DNA from 2 places in the Collinsella sp. An271 genome. Region 2 is predicted to be linked to the other one. Evidence: predicted binding sites of a transcription regulator. Region 2 holds the regulator's gene; the other holds the start of a gene.
The links. Region 2 encodes NrdR, which represses ribonucleotide reductase genes. Its sites were predicted from a motif close to AAACACNATATATNGTGTTT; they were not measured.
Positions count from the first base shown of each region.

Region 1: a site for NrdR is predicted at 5,496-5,515, ahead of nrdD (anaerobic ribonucleoside-triphosphate reductase). Genes of this name have one in related genera too.

Region 1 is NZ_NFJE01000002.1:251,136-260,356, reverse strand. Features, by position in the region: gene B5F74_RS02810 (alpha-E domain-containing protein) at 1-603, opposite strand, end outside; gene B5F74_RS02805 (circularly permuted type 2 ATP-grasp protein) at 585-1,937, opposite strand; gene B5F74_RS02800 (cation diffusion facilitator family transporter) at 2,196-3,374, opposite strand; gene B5F74_RS02795 (glycerol dehydrogenase) at 3,791-4,891, opposite strand; gene nrdD (anaerobic ribonucleoside-triphosphate reductase) at 5,745-7,967, shown strand; gene nrdG (anaerobic ribonucleoside-triphosphate reductase activating protein) at 8,190-8,771, shown strand; gene folE (GTP cyclohydrolase I FolE) at 8,872-9,221, shown strand, end outside.
Region 2 is NZ_NFJE01000001.1:43,390-52,610, reverse strand. Features, by position in the region: gene B5F74_RS00250 (S-layer homology domain-containing protein) at 1-58, shown strand, start outside; tRNA gene B5F74_RS00245 (tRNA-Pro) at 203-279, opposite strand; gene B5F74_RS00240 (CDP-alcohol phosphatidyltransferase family protein) at 559-1,314, shown strand; gene B5F74_RS00235 (FHA domain-containing protein) at 1,356-1,790, shown strand; gene B5F74_RS00230 (MerR family transcriptional regulator) at 1,817-2,650, shown strand; gene B5F74_RS00225 (DUF1836 domain-containing protein) at 2,698-3,309, opposite strand; gene B5F74_RS00220 (DegV family protein) at 3,447-4,319, shown strand; gene B5F74_RS00215 (FAD-dependent oxidoreductase) at 4,532-5,476, opposite strand; gene B5F74_RS00210 (glycosyltransferase) at 5,632-6,930, shown strand; gene dut (dUTP diphosphatase) at 7,005-7,448, opposite strand; gene nrdR (transcriptional regulator NrdR) at 7,453-7,896, opposite strand; gene B5F74_RS00195 (LysM peptidoglycan-binding domain-containing protein) at 8,043-8,462, opposite strand; gene lexA (transcriptional repressor LexA) at 8,622-9,221, shown strand, end outside.

The DNA.
Region 1 (9,221 bases), on a different contig from region 2:
CTCCTTGACCGCCTGGCGGCTGTAGGAGGCCCCGGTGCGGTCCAGCCTGCTGGCCAGGCGGTCGACCTCGTGCGGAATGCCGTCCAGCCGGTAGCGCAGGCGCGCGCACAGGTCGATGCGCTCTACGGTCATGCCGCATTTCACCAGGCAGCGCGCCGCGTCGTCCACCACGAAGTCGTCGATGCACCCCTTGAAGGCCATGATGTTGTCCTGGACCAGCTGCAGGTCGAGCAGGGGGCTGTCCGACGCGCTCGATGCCTCCAGCGCGTTGACCGCCATCTGGATGTAGCCGAGGCTCTCGGTTCCCAGCGCGTCGCGGCAGGCGATGGCGTTGTCGTAGGCGGCGTCCATGGAGCGCGCCACCGACGAGGGGTTGTCGCGGTTGAACAGGCACCGCTGGAAGAACTCCAGCGGCGTCTCGGTCTCGCAGTTGAATCCCAGGTCGACGAGCTGCCCTTTCCAGTCCCCGTCGATATCGTCGAGCGCCCGGTCCGCGACGCGGTCGTAGGCGGTCAGGATGAATCGCTGCGTGGTGAAGGCGCGTTCCAGGTAGCGCCCCAGCCACAGCAGGTGGTCTATGCGGTTCAGCGAGAGAGTACCCATGTGTCCTTGAAGCCTCCTCCTTGGCTTGAGTTGACGATGGCCGAGCCCTCCTGCCGCGCGTAGCGCGTGAGGCCGCTGGCCCAGACGGTGGTGGTGGGGCCGCTCAGCACGAAGGCGCGCAGGTCCGCCTTGCGGGGCACGACCTCGCCGCCGATGTAGGTGGGCAGGCAGGTGAAGTCGACCACCTCCTGCGCGATGAAGCGGCGCGGCTCTGAGCGGATGGCGCGCTTCATCGCCTCGAGCTCGTCGGCATCCAGGGTGGATCCGAAGACGACCCCGTAGCCTCCCGCCTCGGCGACGTCCTTGATGACGAGCGAGTCCGCATGGTCCAGCACGTAGGCCATGTCGTCGGGATAGAACGGCAGGTAGGTGGGAGCGTTTTGCAGGATGGGCCGCTCGCCCAGGTAATACTCGACCATCTTGGGGACGAAGTAGTACAGGCCCTTGTCGTCGGCCGCGCCGTTGCCCGGGGCGTTGACGATCGCCACGGACCCTGCGCGGTAGGCCGCCATGAGGTTGGGGACGCCGATGAGGCTGTCGGGGCGGAAGCACAGCGGGTCCAGGAACTCGTCGGACAGACGGCGGTACACGGCACCCACCCGGCGCATCGCCGCGGCGTCGCGGTAGTACAGCCTGCCGTCCTCGCAGAACAGCTCGTCGGGGGTCGCCAGCAGCGCATCGGCCTGCTCGGCCAGGTAGGCGTGCTCGAAGTACGCGGCGTTGTAGCGTCCCGGGGTCAGCACCACGTTGATGCCGCCGCGGTTCACGTGGTCCATGACCTCCTTCAGCCTGCGCCCGTAATCGCGGTTGTCCACCACGGGCACGCGCCGGAACGTGGTGTCGTCGCAGCGGCGGCACAGGCTGCGGGCGATGAGCGGGTAGGAGGCGCCCGACGGGATGCGCAGGTTGTCCTCGAGCACGTACCAGCTGCCATCGGTCCCCTCCACCAGGTCGATGCCCGAGATGTGGCTGTAGATGCCGCACGGGGGCGTCACGCCCTCGCATTGGGGGAGGTATCCCGAGCTCGCGAACGCGAAGTCCTCGGGCACCACGCCCTCGCGCACGATCTCCTTTGCGCCGTAGATGTCGCGCAGGTACGCGTTCAGGGCGTCCACGCGCTGGGCGAGGCCGCGCTCGAGCGTGGCCCAGGTGCGCGCGTCGATGATGCGCGGGATCGCGTCGAAGGGGAAGAGCCGCTCGTTGAAGGTCCCGTCTTTATAGATGCCGAACTTCACGCCGTAGCGCGCGAGCTGCTGGTTGATCTTGGGCGTGTGGGGGACGAGCCCGGTGTAGGGGGCGACGTCCGTGCGGCCGGCGGGGTCGTGTGCATCCATGGGGTCCTCTTCCGTAGCAAACCTGTCGAGCGGTCCGTCCGCTCGATTCCGAGTATCGGTGTCGTTTATTTCCGGAAGAAGAACGGGGCCGAGGTGGTCCAACGCGTTGCGATCCTGTTGCCATTCGGAAAACTGCGGGCCGGTGCGGGTGCAAATTCGGGGACGTACCTTCCGCGTGCATTTTTGCAAACTGGGGACGTACCTTCGGGGTGCATTTATGCAAATTCGGGGACACCCCTTCGGCGGTCCGTCGCCCCGCTATTGCTCCGAGCTCACGTAGCTCTCGTCGATGGTGATCTTGGCGACGGTGCGCGGGTAGTGGTCGCTTACGATCTGCTTCACGCGGCGGCGCAGCTGCTCCTCGGAGAGTTCGAGGTCGGCGGGGCGCACGCAGTCGAAGATCACGTTGGTGTGCGTGGGCCCGGGGACCGTGCGCAGGTCGTGGATGGTGATGCGCGGGTCGATGATCTTGACGGCCTGGTCGATCCAGTTGCGCATGTCGGTGACGGCGGGGTCGTCGGTCACGATGGGATCGTAGTGCAGCGTCACGATGAGGCCGTCGTCGTTCTTGAAGTCCTGCTCGATGTTGTCGATCAGATCGTGGCTCTCCATGGGGTCCGCCTCCACGGGCATCTCCACGTGCGCGCTCGCGAACTGGCGGCCGGGGCCGTAGTCGTGCACCATGAGGTCGTGGGTGCCGAGCACGCCGGGATAGCTCATGATCTTGGCGCGGATGTGCTCCACGAGCTCAGGCGAGGGCGCTTCGCCCAGCAGCGGGTTCACCGTGTCGCGCACAAGGCCGATGCCGCTCCAGATGATGAAGACGCCCACCGCGGCGCCCACGATGCCGTCGAGCTGGATGTCCGCATAATGCGCCACCACGGAGGAGAGCAGGACCGCCGCGGTCGAGATGACGTCGTTGCGCGAGTCCACGGCGGTCGCCTGCAGCGTCTCGGAGTCGATGCGGCGCCCGATGGAGCGGTTGAAAGCTGCCATCCACAGCTTGACGACGATGGAGAGCAGCAGGATGACCACGAGCACGCCGTTGAACTCGACCGGCGTGGGATGGACGATCTTGTCGACGGAGGAGCCGACCAGGTTGATGCCGATGGCGAGCACGAGCGCGGCGACCACGAGCCCGGCCAGGTACTCGTAGCGGCCGTGGCCATAGGGGTGCTCGGGGTCGGCGGGCCGGCTTGCGAGCTTGAAGCCCAGCAGGCTCACGATGTTGCTCGCCGCGTCGGACAGGTTGTTCACGGCGTCGGCGACGATGGAGACCGAGCCCGCGACAATGCCGATGGCGCCTTTCGCCACGCACAGGGCTACGTTGCACACGATGCCGACAATGCCCGCGAACTGGCCGTAGCTCGTGCGCACGGCGGCGTCGCCCGTGTTGTCGCAATCGCGCACAAAGCGGCGTACCAGCCAATCGATCATGATGCCGACCCCTTCCATCGTCCATACGAGACGACCCCGCCGGTCGGGCGGGGTCGTATAACAAATAGCAAATTGTAGAGCTTCGCGGGGCGAGATGCCAGCCGAACCCTTCCCGGGGGTACAAATTCGGGGACGTACCTTGAGCGTGCATTTTTGCAAATCGGGGACACCCCTTCGGTATGCACCGCATCCGGCACGGTTGCCGCGCGGGCCGTCCAGCGGGCACGTTCTTCATGAAAAAGTGCGACGCTCTTTTTCGCCTACCTGCGGAAACGTCGATTCGGGTCCCCTGCGTTCATGAAAAAGCGCCCAGCGCGCATCGGGGACGCCTCTTCCGCAGGCGCTTTTGCACGCGGAAGGTACGTCCCCAAATTTGCAAAAGTGCACGCGGAAGGTACGTCCCCCGATTTGCATTCTTAGCTGTCTAAGGAGTAGTAGCGGCCGAAGGCGTCTGCCGCGAGGATCGCGTCGCACACCATGTCCGGGGTGGCGGCGACGGGAAGGTTCCCCATGGTTTCGGTCGGCGCGCACGCGCTCTCGGCGACCGCCATGATGCGATCGCGGGAGATGTCCTCGACGCCCAGGTCCTCGAGCGTCACGGGCAGGCCGACCTCGAGGCAGAAGCCGAGCACGCGTTCGAGCATCTCGGTCGGGGCGTTTTCCAGCACGAGCTGCACGAGCGTGCCGAAGGCGACCTTCTCGCCATGCATCGCGTGGCCGGTCTCCGGCAGCAGGCCCATGCTGTTGCTGACGGCGTGCGCCGCCGCCAGGCCGCAGCCCTCGAAGCCGATGCCCGAAAGCAAGGTGTTCACCTCGATGACGCGCTCGACGGCCGGCGTGCAGCAGCCCGCCTCGAGCGCGACCTTGGCCTTCACGCCGTCCTCCATCAGGGTGTCGAAGCACAGGCGGGCGCAGGCGAGCGCGGTGCCCGTCGCCTTGCCGCCCGCGCAGGTGTTGGCATCGGAGTTGACGCAGGCCTTCGCCTCGAAGTACGTGGCGAGGGCGTCCCCCATGCCCGCGACGATGAGGCGCACGGGCGCGCCGGCGATCACCGTCGTGTCCATGAGCACGACGTCGGGGTTCGCCGGCAGGTACAGGTAGCGGTCGAGCGCGCCCGTATCGGAGTAGATGACCGACAGCGCGCTGCACGGCGCATCGGAGGACGCGGCGGTCGGGCAGACGACGACCGGCGCGCCGAGATAGTAGGCGACAGCCTTGGCGGTATCGAGCACCTTGCCGCCGCCGATGCCCGCCACGACGTCGCAGCCCGCCTCGCGCGCGACCGCGCAGAGCCGCTCGATCTCGCGCTCGGTGCATTCGCCTTCGAACCGCTCGAAGACGATCTCGGCGTCGACGTCGGCGAAGCCGCGCTCGATTTTGGCGCCCAAGCGCTCGATGCCGGTCGCCGTGGCGATGGCGAGCAGCTTGGATCCGAGCGGGGCCGCATGCGCGCCGAGCTCGCACAGGGCGTCGGGTCCTTGGATGTACTTGCCGGGGCTGGTATAGATGCGAGTCATGGATGCTCCCCTTATCTTTGAGAGGTTGATGCCACCTATTGTAGGGAAACACCGATCAAGGCGTTCGCTTGACGAGCCTGAGACGCCCGTGGAGGCGGGATTGCATATTCCTGGCTCGATACTGCATAAAAATCTGCTCATAATAAAACCCATAAGGGGCATAGGTTGAGTTTGTCATTGTTTTTCGGTGCCCTTTCTGCACATACGCCGCACCCTCCGGCATTTCCCCAGTTGAATCCTGCGGAAATGCAAACGGGTGCGGCGCATGTGGCGCGAGGGCACCGAAAAACAATGACAAACTCGTATTCACTCCTCCGAGAGGGTCCGGTCGGGCACGCGACCAGCCCCACGCCGCGCACCCGCAGGCGACAGACGACCGGCCGCCCGCCCCCGCGCGGGGCTCCCGCCCAACATCTAGGTCAAGACCCCAACTTGCGCCATTCTCGTGTTCGACATCGAACGCGTTGTGGATTCTTCGTTGGGCCGGCGCCCCACGCCAAAAAGGACAACCGCAGCTCACGCGCTCAGGCGCATTTTCGGACCCTCCCGTCTCTTCAGCAAAAGTTAAATGACTCGAAAAAAGCACATTGCGGCTGACCTGCCAAAACACAATATGTAGTAGGGGGTGCCCAGAAGTTCCCCTGTATGTTGTAAGGATGGATGACGTATAGTTGGTATCCGGCGCTGCTTGCCTCCTGCCTCGCGGGGGTGTCCCAGACTCGGCGGCACCGTTTTGCGGGGCGGATGGCGGGCGGTGCTGGAGAAGAGCCGGGCAATCGGATTCGCGCCGTCGGGTGCGAAAGGGCCGGTCGGCGCTCTCCGGGCACGAACATGACTATCGAAGGGCATCGATATGAAAATCATCAAGCGCAACGGTACCGAGGTCGCATTCGACATCGAGAAGATCTCGAACGCGATCCGCGGCGCCAACCGCGAGGTGAAAGAGCGCGAGCGCATGACGGAGCGCGAGATCGTCTTCGCGTCCCAGAACGTGGCGGAGGCATGCGAGAACGCCGGCCATACCGTGTCGGTCGAGGAGATCCAGGACCTCGTCGAGGACGAGATCATGGCGCTCGACCACTACGAGGTCGCCCGCCACTACATCATCTATCGCTACGTGCAGAGCCTGAAGCGCCAGAAGAACACCACCGACGACAAGATCTTGTCGCTCATCGAGTGCAACAACGAAGAGGTCAAGCAGGAGAACTCCAACAAGAACCCGACCGTGAACTCCGTGCAGCGCGACTACATGGCCGGCGAGGTCTCCAAGGACCTGACCCAGCGCGTGCTGCTGCCCTCCGACGTGGTCGACGCCCACAACGAGGGCCTCATCCACTTCCACGATTCCGACTACTTTGCGCAGCACATGCACAACTGCGACCTGGTGAATCTCGACGACATGCTGCAGAACGGCACGGTCATCTCCGGCACGCTCATCGAGCGCCCGCACAGCTTCTCGACCGCCTGCAACATCGCCACGCAGATCATCGCCCAGGTGGCCTCGTGCCAGTACGGCGGCCAGTCCATCTCGCTGACGCACCTGGCGCCGTTCGTCGACGTCTCGCGCCAGAAGATTCGCGGCCAGGTGCTGCGCGAGCTCGAGGAGCTCGGCGTGGACGCCTCCGAGGACAAGATCGCCTCCGTGGTCGAAGACCGCCTGCGCGACGAGATCCGCCGCGGCGTGCAGACCATCCAGTACCAGGTCGTGACCCTTATGACCACCAACGGCCAGGCACCGTTCGTCACGGTGTTCATGTACCTCAACGAGGCGCGCACGCCCGCCGAGAAGCACGATCTGGCCATGATCATCGAGGAGACCCTGCGCCAGCGCTACGAGGGCGTGAAGAACGAGGCTGGCGTGTGGATCACGCCCGCGTTCCCCAAGCTCATCTACGTGCTGGAGGAGGACAACATCCACGAGGACTCCCCGTACTTCTACCTGACGCAGCTCGCCGCCAAGTGCACCGCCAAGCGCATGGTGCCCGACTACATCTCCGAGAAGATGATGCGCAAGTACAAGCTGTCGAAGGGGGAGACCGAGGGCAACGGCGACTGCTACACCTGCATGGGCTGCCGCAGCTTCCTGACGCCCGACCGCTCCGGCAACGGGTTTGACAACGTGGCGCGCGCCAAGAACTACGAGCCGGGCAAGCCCAAGTACTACGGCCGCTTCAACCAGGGCGTCGTGACCATCAACCTGCCCGACGTCGCGCTGTCGTCCCACGGCGACGCGGACAAGTTCTGGGAGATCTTCGACGAGCGCCTGGAGCTCTGCCACAAGGCCCTCATGTGCCGTCACGAGCGCCTGAAGGGCACGCTGTCCGACGCGGCGCCGATCCTGTGGCAGTACGGCGCGCTCGCGCGCCTGGACAAGGGCGAGACCATCGACAAGCTGCTCTACGGCGGCTACTCCACGATCAGCCTGGGCTATGCGGGCCTGTACGAGTGCGTGAAGTTCATGACCGGTGCCTCCCACACCGACGAGCGCGGCAAGGACTTCGCCCTCAAGGTCATGCAGCACATGAACGACAAGTGCGCAGAGTGGAAGGCGGCGTCCGACATCGACTTCTCGCTGTACGGCACCCCGCTCGAGTCGACGACCTACAAGTTCGCCAAGTGCCTGCAGCGCCGCTTCGGCATCATCCCGGGCGTGACGGACAAGGGCTACATCACGAACTCCTACCACGTGCACGTTTCCGAGGAGATCGACGCGTTCGACAAGCTGAAGTTCGAAAGCGAGTTCCAGCAGCTGTCGCCCGGCGGCGCCATCTCCTACGTCGAGGTGCCCAACATGCAGGACAACCTCAAGGCCGTCATCCGCGTGATGCAGTACATCTACGACAACATCATGTACGCGGAGCTCAACACCAAGAGCGACTACTGCCAGGTGTGCGGCTACGACGGCGAGATCAAGATCGTGGAGGACGACGGCAAGCTGGTGTGGGAGTGCCCCAACTGCGGCAACCGCGACCAGGAGAAGCTCAACGTGGCGCGCCGCACCTGCGGCTACATCGGCACGCAGTTCTGGAACCAGGGCCGCACCGAGGAGATCCGCGACCGCGTGCTGCACCTGTAGTTCCGCGGTTCTACCGAACCGCGGAACTACTCGACGCTGCGCGGGCATCTGACGGGCGATCTGTCCCTCACTTGTCGGGCATGGCCTTAAGGCCTATGCCCTCCTCGTTCGGGTCACCTCGCCTCGTCAGATGCCCGCTCGCTGACTGAGTACTCTACCTAGAGGGCTGCTGTCGACATTGCATGATGGATCGTTGCTGGCACGGTGAGAAGTGGAGCACGCGTGAACTACGCCGAGATCAAGAACTTCGATATCGCCAACGGGGAGGGCGTGCGCACGACGCTGTTCGTCTCCGGATGCAGGCGCGGCTGCCCGGGGTGCTTCAACTCCGGCGCATGGAGCTTCGAGGCGGGCGAGCCGTTCACGCGCGAGGTGGAGGATGCGATCATCGAGAGCCTGGCGCCCGGCTACGTCGACGGGCTCACGATCCTGGGCGGTGAGCCCATGGAGCCCGAGAACCAGGCGGGGCTCGTCGAGTTCGTCGAGCGCGTCCGCGCGCGCTATCCGCGCGGCTGCGGCAAGACCATCTGGTGCTTCACGGGCGACACGCTCGACGAGCTCATGGAGGGCGGCCGCCATCGCACCGAGGTGACCGAGCGGCTGCTCGCCTGCATCGACATCCTGGTCGACGGGCCGTGGGTGCAGGAGCTCTACGACATCACGCTGCGGTTCCACGGGTCGTCCAACCAGCGGGTGATCGACCTCAACGCCACGCGCGAGGCCGCATCCGAGCTGGGCGTGCCACTGTCCGAGGCCGTGCGCCTCTGGCAGGACGAAGAGGTCTACAGCACGCACACGATGTAGGCGCGACCCGCCGCCGGGCCCGTCTCCAATGGCGGGTCCGGCAGCGGGCGTTGTGGTGGTACGATAACGCAGTCAGCGGCATGCGTTCGAAGGGATGTTCATGGTCGATCAAGAAAAGGTGCGCCAGGCGATCAGCCTGCTGCTCGAGGGCATCGGCGAGGACCCGACGCGCGAGGGGCTCATCGAGACGCCCGACCGCGTGGCGCGCATGTACGCCGAGCTCGCGGGCGGCATGGACCAGGACCCCGCGACGCATCTGGCCAAAACGTTCGCGGTCGAGGCGGACGACATGGTGATCGAGCGCGACATCACGTTCTACTCCCTGTGCGAGCACCATCTGCTGCCGTTTTACGGGAAGGTCGCCATCGGCTACATACCCGACGGGCGGGTTGCGGGCCTCTCCAAGCTCGCGCGCACCGTCGAGGTCTTCGCGCGCCGCCTGCAGCTGCA
Region 2 (9,221 bases):
CGAGATGGCCAAGGTGATGATCGCCGCCGTCGACGCAGGCATCTTCGCCGAAGGGTAACGTTCCTATCGGGGAGGCGGGGCCTGCGCGCCGTCAAGGCGCCCGGATACCCGCCTTCCCGACATGCCGTAAACTGGCGTATTACTCTGTAAAATGATTTCGCAAAAGAAAAGGCCAGAGTGAAAACCCTGACCTTGAAGCTTCTGGTCGGGACGACTGGATTCGAACCAGCGACCCCTTGACCCCCAGTCAAGTGCGCTACCAAGCTGCGCCACGTCCCGAAGCAATGCGCTGTCTCGCTGACAGCAAGGAGTACTTTACTCACTTCTTCGGTTCAATGCAAGTACCTTTTTCAAAAAAGTTTTGATCTAGAGGATATGACCGTTTGCAGCCTATACCGAAGCCCCTTCGGAACTCTCGCGAGACCGCGTCTCATCATGCAGGGAAAAGACCGCAAGCCCGTGGGTCTATGAGCCTTTTGCATGTTCTTCTGTTAGACAAAGGCGGTTCGGGTATCATTCCTCTAGTTGAGTGCAGGAGTACCATGACGGGGGAGAGACGTGAGCCTCAAGAAAAAGATCAAGAAGGAGCTCATCGGAACATCCGACTACCCTTCGAATAAGATCTTCACGATCTCCAACTTCATCACCTTCACGCGCCTGGTCCTCACCTTCGTTTTCCTGTACCTGTTCATCACGAACGAGAACCGCTACATCGCCCTCATCATCTATGCCATCGCCGCCTCGACCGACTGGCTTGACGGGCAGATCGCCCGCATGACCAAGACGGTCAGCTGGCTCGGCAAGATGATGGACCCCGTGGTCGACCGCGCCTTGCTGTTTACGGGCGTCTTGGGCCTTGTTGGCAGGGGAGAGCTTCCCATCTGGGTCTGCATCCTCATCATCGGGCGCGACGTGTACCTCGCGGGCGGAAACCTCATCGTCCACCGCTACCATCGTCGCCCCATCGACGTGGTCTACACCGGCAAGATCGCAACCGCGCTGCTCATGAGCGGCTTTTCCCTCATGTTGCTCGGCCTGCCCGTAGTCGAGGGACCTCAACTGTTCGATGCGTCGGTCAGCGCGCTCCCCGGCCTGAATGGACAGCCCGTGCCGCTCGGCATCTTCTTCGTCTACGCCGGCTGCGTGTTCTCGCTGATAACCGCCGTCCTGTACACCATCAAGGGCGCGTTCGCGATCAGGCACGCGCTGCAGCACCCTGAGGAAGAAGACATCGATTTCCTGAACCCCGAGATTGATGACTCCGATGAACCGTATGGCGCTGAGGTCGCGCACGGCTCCGGTGGGGTAGAATAGGAAAAGTATTGACCGTTTACTCGATGACGTAGGGAGAAACTATGTCTGATATGATGCGCACTCCGTTTGGTCTCGACCAATCCGGAGATTCGACCTGCGTCTTTCGTATGCCCGTCGATGATGCGACCGTGCCCGACCTCATGAAGAACGTGCAGGCCAACACGCCGGTTCTCACGATCATCAAGGGGCCTCAGACGGGTAACACCTTCGAGCTCGAGGGTGCAGAGACCACCATCGGTCGCGACCCGTCCAACGGCATCTTCCTGAACGACATGACCGTATCGCGCGCCCACGCCAAGATCATTCGCAATGCCGCCGGCGTCCTGATCGAGGACCTCGGTTCGCTCAACGGCACTTGGGTCGATGGCGCCATCGTCAACTCCGCGCCGCTTCATGACGGCTCCTCGGTTCAGATCGGCACGTTCACGCTGATCTACCATGAAAGCCAGACGGAGCGCATCGAAACCGGTGAGTAGCGGTGGCTGAGCGCAGTTACCTCAGCATCGGCCAGGTCGTCAACTATCTTCGTGGCGCGTATCCCGACCTCTCGAATTCCAAGATCCGCTTCTTGGAGGACGAGGGGCTCATCACGCCGCACCGTACTCCCAAGGGCTATCGCCAGTACTCCAAAGAAGATGTCGACCGTCTGGAGGTCATCCTGCATCTCCAGAAGACCCGCTACATGCCGCTGAACGTCATCAAGCAGAAGCTGGACAGCGCCACCGACCTCTCGACGCTTGCCTATGAGGTCGGCCTGCTGTCCGATCTTCCCATGAAGTCGGAGCCTCGTGAGACCCAGCAGAAGCTCCACCCGATCGAGGACATCCCCGACCTCCTCGGGGTCGAGATCTCCTTCATCCGGGCGCTCGCCGACAACGACCTGATCCGACTCATCCGCAGCCCTCAGAACCGCGAGCTCGTCGACGGTCGCGACTTCAAGATCATCCGCCTATGCTCCGAGCTCAACAGGTTCCATATCGAGCCGCGCAACCTTCGCCAGTACGTGGTGTCCGCCAACCGCGAGTCCTCGATGTTCGAGCAGGTGCTCATCAGCATGATCAGCTCGGACGACTCCGACGACGAGCGCAACAAGAAGCTCGAGCGAGCGTTCAACAAGCTACACGACCTGACCGACGGCGTGCACACCGCGCTGCTCAAGAACCGCGTGTTCGAGTCGCTGAACGCTGTGGTCGAGGACGCAGACCTCGACTCCATCGACGACGAGATCACGCGCGCAGAAGCCGCCAAGCAGGCCGAATCGGCCTCGACGCAGACGAGCTCCACGGGCGTCAAGCCGCTGCCCCAGCGGCGCGCCACGAGAAAGCCCAGAGCATAAAGCCCGTTTTTGGCCTCGAAGACCATCGCGTCCTCGGGGCCTTCTTTTTAGCCTTCATACCCCGCAAAAGCCAGATAGCTCATCAGAAACACCTTCGACGCGAAAGCCGCGGCAGCGCTGCGCACCAGCAGCGACTCGCGCGTCACGAGCGACGCCGTGTCCCTGCGCATGCCGTCGTGACGTGAAAACGCGCTATCCACCGCGTTGTTGATCTCCGCGGACACGTAGTCGAACGCGACATCGATCGGATAAGTGACCTTCTGGATGCGGAACAGGCGAGCGATGGCATCGATCGGCAGAAACTGCTTGAAGATGCAGATCGTAAGCAGGCGGGCGATCTGCTCGCGCCCGTACAGCTTTTTGACCGGGGCGGGAACGAGCCGCTGCTTCACATAGTTGTTGACCATGGAGGGCGTGAGCCAGGGACCGTCGGAACAGCCCGAGAGGGGACCGAGCACCTGCTCGATGTACTCGATGACCTGGTCGCGATACAACTCGACGTTGGGAAGCTCATCGTAGCGGGGCATATGGAAATGCTTTGCAGCGCACGCGACGTCAGACGTCAAAAACGCATCGGGGAGAACCGTCGGCGACACATCCTGCTGCGTGATGCGCTCAGACGAGTCTGACATGGGAATGATCGTGACGTGCTGCTCCATAGAGCGCCCCCAATCTTACTGTTTTCTAGAAGTATAGCGACTCACATGGTCTTTACGACCGAACAACCTAGTTTTCAAAACTATGAGGAGGGGAGTGCCCTATACTGGAGGGGCAGGAGCTATCGAAAGGATGTCTCATGACTTGGGCGATCGTCGCTGACTCGAGTTGCAACCTCAGGGGCTGGAAGCCATCGGCTCCTGATACCACGTTCACGTCCGTTCCGCTGACCATCCATGTCGGCGGCGAGGAGTTCGTCGATGACGAGCAGCTCGATGTATCCGAGCTCAACCGCAAGGTTGCCGAATCCAGCGAGTCGTCATCCAGTTCCTGCCCAAGCGTCGGCGTGTGGGCAGAAGAGTTCCGCCGTGCCGACAACGTAATTGCCATCACGATCTCGGCAAACCTTTCCGGCAGCTACGAGGCAGCCTCGACGGCGCGCAACATCGTGCTCGACGAGTACACGCGCGAGCACGCGGGCATCATCTCGGGCAAGAACATCTACATCCTCAACTCGCGTGCCACCGGCGGCAAGATGGAGCTCATCGTCGATCTGCTCGATCGTTACCTAAGCCATCACACGCCGACATTCGAGGAGGTCGTCGAGTATCTTGAGCGCCTGGATGCGTACTCGACCGTGCTCTTTTCGCTGTCAAGCTACGACAACCTCGTCAAAAGCGGCCGCATGCCGCGTCTCGCGGGATCGATCGCAAGCAAGCTCAACATACGCATGCTCGGGACCGCGAGCGCCGAGGGTACGATCAAGATCGTAGGCCCGACACGCGGCGAGAAGAAGACGTACCGCAAGACCGTCGAGTGCATGGCGCAAGACGGCTTCCACGGCGGCCTGGTCTACATCGATCACGTGGACAACGAGCGCGCCGCGCTCGAGCTGAAGAACGCAATCCAGGAGTCTTGGCCCCAGGCTGAGGTCAAGATCCTTCCGTGCGGCGGGCTGTGCTCGTATTACGCAGAGGAATCCGGTCTGATCATCGGCTACGAGTGGGCGTAAGCCCGTAGAGCGATAGGCCCCGCGCACCCGAGGGGGGTGCGCGGGGCCTCTTTCAGTTCCTATCTACTTGACATAACATATATTATCAGAAGTTCATACCGAACAAGGGGAGTCGGGCGCGGAAAAGCCCTGCAGCCTGGCCAACCATGCGTCGAGTCCGCACAGTCATCAGGCCGCAGAAACCAACCAGACCATCACGGCGCCGGGTGAACCTAACCCCGAAGCTCCCGAACGTACGCATAGGCCGCCGACCCGGCGATGGCTCCATCTGCCGCCGCGGTCACGACCTGACGAAGCTTCTTCGAGCGCATATCGCCGGCACAGTACAACCCGGGCGTCTTGGTCGCCATGGTCTCATCGGTGACGACACCGCCGTCTTGCGCGATCTCGACCATAGGACGCACCAGATCGACTACCGGGTCGTTTCCCGCGAACACGAAGATGCCGACCGAGCCCTCGGGATACTCTTCGACATAGGTCTCACCCGACACGTTGTCCCTGAACGCGATTCGGGAGATCAGGTGCCCGCCTTCGACGGAATCTATCGAAGTCGAATACTTAACGGAAACGTTGTCGCAGGCCAACAGCTTGTCGACCCGTCCCTGAGGCGCGCGGAACTCGTCACGGCGCAGGACCATCACGACCTCGTCCGCGATATGCGCGAGATACAGGCCCTCCTCGCACGCGGAATTGCCGCCACCGACAACGAACACCTTCTTGTTACGGTAGAACATGCCGTCGCACGTTGCGCAGTATGAGACTCCGCGACCGCGGAACGTATCCTCACCCGTGAACCCGGCGGTACGCGGGACCGCCCCGGTGGCCATAATCAGAACCGGTGCGGCATACGTCTCGGAATCGGTCTTGACGGTGAAGATGCCGTCCTCGCTGCGATCCACGGCGAGCACCATCGCATAGGCGACTTCGACACCCGCCGACTCCGCATGGTCGAGCATCTTCTGCCCGAGCTCAGCGCCAGTGATGTTCGGGATGCCCGGATAGTTGTCGACGATATCCGTCGTCGCGATCTGCCCGCCCGGCATACCCTGCTCGATCACGAGCACCTGCAGGCTAGCGCGCGCGGCATAGAGTCCCGCAGCGCTTCCCGCAGGGCCTCCGCCGATGACGATGGCATCAAATTCACGAGCAGAATCCATGAAATCCTCCTTCAACGGTCACTCGGTCTCCTCATACCCCAAGTTTTTATGTACAAACATGATACAAGGTATTGTCTATCAACCATACCGGCAGCAAACGTGGTCGCATCCTCCTGCACAGCGTACAATAGGACGGAGTTCGCAAAGGAGGCTGCATGTCATCGCAACATATATCCGATACACCAAACGCAGCCCCGACCCCCTCCGACGCTCAGATCGCCATGGCGGCATCCCCCGCCAAGCCCGTGATCACCATCATGCACGCCTCGGTCGGCTCGGGACACCGGGCGGCCGCGCATGCGGTCGCGCAGGCCATCGAGCGCATGCGCGGCACGGACGGCATCCCCGATGACGTCCTCGTCGATGTTATCGACATCCTCGACTTCGGCCGTATCAAGTTTGACGGTAACAAGACCGCCGCCGCATTCACGGGAGCGACGCGCCCCATCTACGATATCACCTGGCGCTACACCCTGACCGGACGCCTCCTGTGGGGCGGCGGCACCGGATGGTCGCGCGTCATGTTCCCTGCCTTCAATGAATATGTTCTCGACAAGCGACCGCTCGCGATCATCGCGACGCATATCACCGCGGCGAACGTCGCCGTCGGCGCCCGCATGATCACCGGCGTGGAATACCCGATCGTCTGCATTCCCACCGATTATGAGATCGAGGGCTGGTGGCCCCACAAGGAGACCGATCTGTTCTGCGTGGCCACCGAGTTCATGGCTGAAACCCTGCGTCCCCGCAAAGTCGAGGAATCCCGCATCGCCATCACAGGCATCCCCGTGCGCGGCGGTTTCGATATAGATTCCGACCCCGTTGAGGACCGCGAGAAGTTTGGATTGCCCAAAGACAAGAAGATCGTCTTGGTCATGGCGGGAGCGAGCCTGCCGCAACCCTACGTTCGCTTCCGCGCATCCATGGAGCAGACGCTCCCCTTCCTGCGCGGCTTCGAAGACATGCATTTCGTCTTTCTGCCCGGCCGCGACACCGAATACTCCGATCGGCTCAAAACGATCTTTTCCGCGATGAGGCTCGAGAACGTAACCGTCATGGATTACGTTGAGGATATGGCGACCCTGATGCACACGTCTGACCTCGCCATACTCAAGTCGGGCGGTCTTGCCGTCACCGAATGCCTCTGTGCGCACCTGCCGATGCTGCTCCTCGGAAAATCATACGGCCAGGAGAAGGCGAACACGACCATGCTCACCGGCTTTGGCGCCTGCATGCACGTGACTACGGCACGAGAGCTCATCACGACGCTGAAGCACCTGAACGACAATCCGAGCGCGCTCAGGGCGCTCCTCATCAACGCGGATGCGCTCTGCCATCCCCATGCGGCCGAAGACATCGTGCGCGAGACGATGAAGCTCGTCGGAAAGCCCAAGCGCCGCGAGCGCCATTTCGCCGAATTCTACATCGGAGACAAACCCGCACACATCCGCTAGCGTTCTTTGGCCTTCACCGGGTAACAAAAAACGGACGCACGCATGCGTCCGTTTCCAAACCGTGTCGAGGCCATCTAGTGAGAGCCGCTCGACCCGAACCCGCCTGCACCGCGATCGGTCTCATCGAGCTCGTCGACCTCAACGAGATGAACGACGGGAACCTGCTGGATAACCAGCTGCGCGATGCGTTCACCGCGCTCGATGCGAATCGTCTCACGGGGATCGAGATTCACCGCGATAACCTTGATCTCGCCACGATAATGGGCATCGATGAGGCCAGGGGTGTTCGCGATCGAGAGACCGCGCTTGAGCGCCATACCGCTCCGAGGCTGAACGAAGCCGGCGTAGCCGTCAGGAAGCGCGATCGCGATACCCGTGGAGATGAGCACGCGCTCATGAGGGGGAATCTCGACGCTCTCGTTCGCGCGAAGATCCAAGCCCGCATCTCCCTCATATGCGTATGTGGGAAGCTCGACCTCGGGGTCAAGTCGCTTGATTGAAACATTCAGCTCTGCCATGTCATCACCTGATTTTATCTAGCTCTTCAATGAACTCGTCAACATCCTGGAAGTCGCGGTACACCGACGCGAATCTGATGTAGGCGACCTTGTCGATCTTCTGCAGGCGCTTGAGAACCATGTCACCGAGCTCGTGAGAGCTGACAGCGGTCAGCGTACGGCCGCGGAGCTCGCGCTCGATGTCATCGATGATACCGTTGAGCGCCGACAGATCGATATCTCGTTTGGAGGTCGCACGCATGAGGCCGACCAGCAGCTTGTTGCGATCAAAAGACTGAATCGATCCGTCGCTCTTGAGCACCTCGATGGGATCTTCGCACCGTTCGAACGTGGTGAACCGGTATCCGCATTTCCGACATTCGCGGCGGCGCTTGATGGCGTTCGTGGCCTCTTGGGTACGAGAATCGACTACACGGGTATCGTCAAAGCCGCACTTTGGGCAACGCATGCGACCTCCTCCGTCTCCAAACTGACGATACGAACAAGTCTACCACGGACAAACGGGACACATCGAATCCCCAGTCGCAGGCGCATCGCCGGCCAGAAAACCTCACGGAAAACAGCAAGGGGGCCATGAAGGCCCCCTTTCGATCATTATGCGGGAACAACCAACGTCGTGCCCGGAGTCAGCGAGCTTGTGGAAAGGTCGTTCCATTCACGCAGGACCGATACGGTGTCTTGGGTGCTCAGCCCCTCGATAGCGTGCTCGGAAGCGATACTCCACAGCGTGTCCCCGGAACCAACGACGAGCTCGGCGCGCTGCTGGGACGCAAGGCCCGTATCGTAGGCGCGCTGTCCGGCGATGAGCGTGCCGAACAGGCAGGCGATCATGATGGCGGCAAGCGCGAACACGATCGCCAGGGTCTTCGGGGCCAGTGCGGAAGCAGCGGCGTGCTCCCGAGCCAGGTTACTCGAATCATAGGTGCGCTTATAGCCATCGACAACGGAAAAGCCGGCACGGGGCGTATCAAGGACCAAGGCAAGGTTTCCGTCGGTGTACATACTGGTGCTCATCGATATCTCCTCTCGTCTGACTGACGATAGTAGGTATACCTTCTCGCGCGGACATATTTTGCTGGCGCAAGAACGAGTGTTCGTATATTATTATGTTCGAACAGTTGTTCTTGTCAAGAAAAATGGGAACATTTGTTTGGGTTTTGATTGGAGAGGGACATGGCACGCAAAATCACGAAGCGCCAACAGCAGATCTACGACTTCATACGCGCCTATCAGCAGGAGAAGGGTTATCCCCCCAGTGTGCGCGAGATGGCGGCGGCCGTCGGCCTGTCCTCCCCTTCCACGGTCCACGCCCATCTCTCGGCTCTCGAGGAGCGCGGGCTCATTAAGCGCGACAAGACGAAACCCCGTGCGCTCGAGGTCTTCAACCAGGACGGGTCGGCGAGCGCACTCGCCGAGGTCAAGGAGGTTCCCGATCGCGGGACCATCTCGCTTCCGCTAATCGGGCGCGTTGCGGCCGGCCTGCCCATCCTGGCCGAGCAAAACGTCGAGGACACTTTCACCCTGCCGACCGAGATAGCGACGGATTCAAGCTCCTTCATCCTTGAGGTGCACGGCAACTCCATGATCAACGTCGGCATTTACAACGGCGATTACATCGTGGTCCGCGAGCAGAAGAGCGCCATGAACGGCGAGATCGTCGTGGCGATGATCGATGGCGAGGCGACCGTCAAGACGTTCTACAAGGAGCAGGGACGGGTGCGCCTGCAGCCGGAAAACGATGCCATGGAACCCATCTACGCCACCAATCCCACC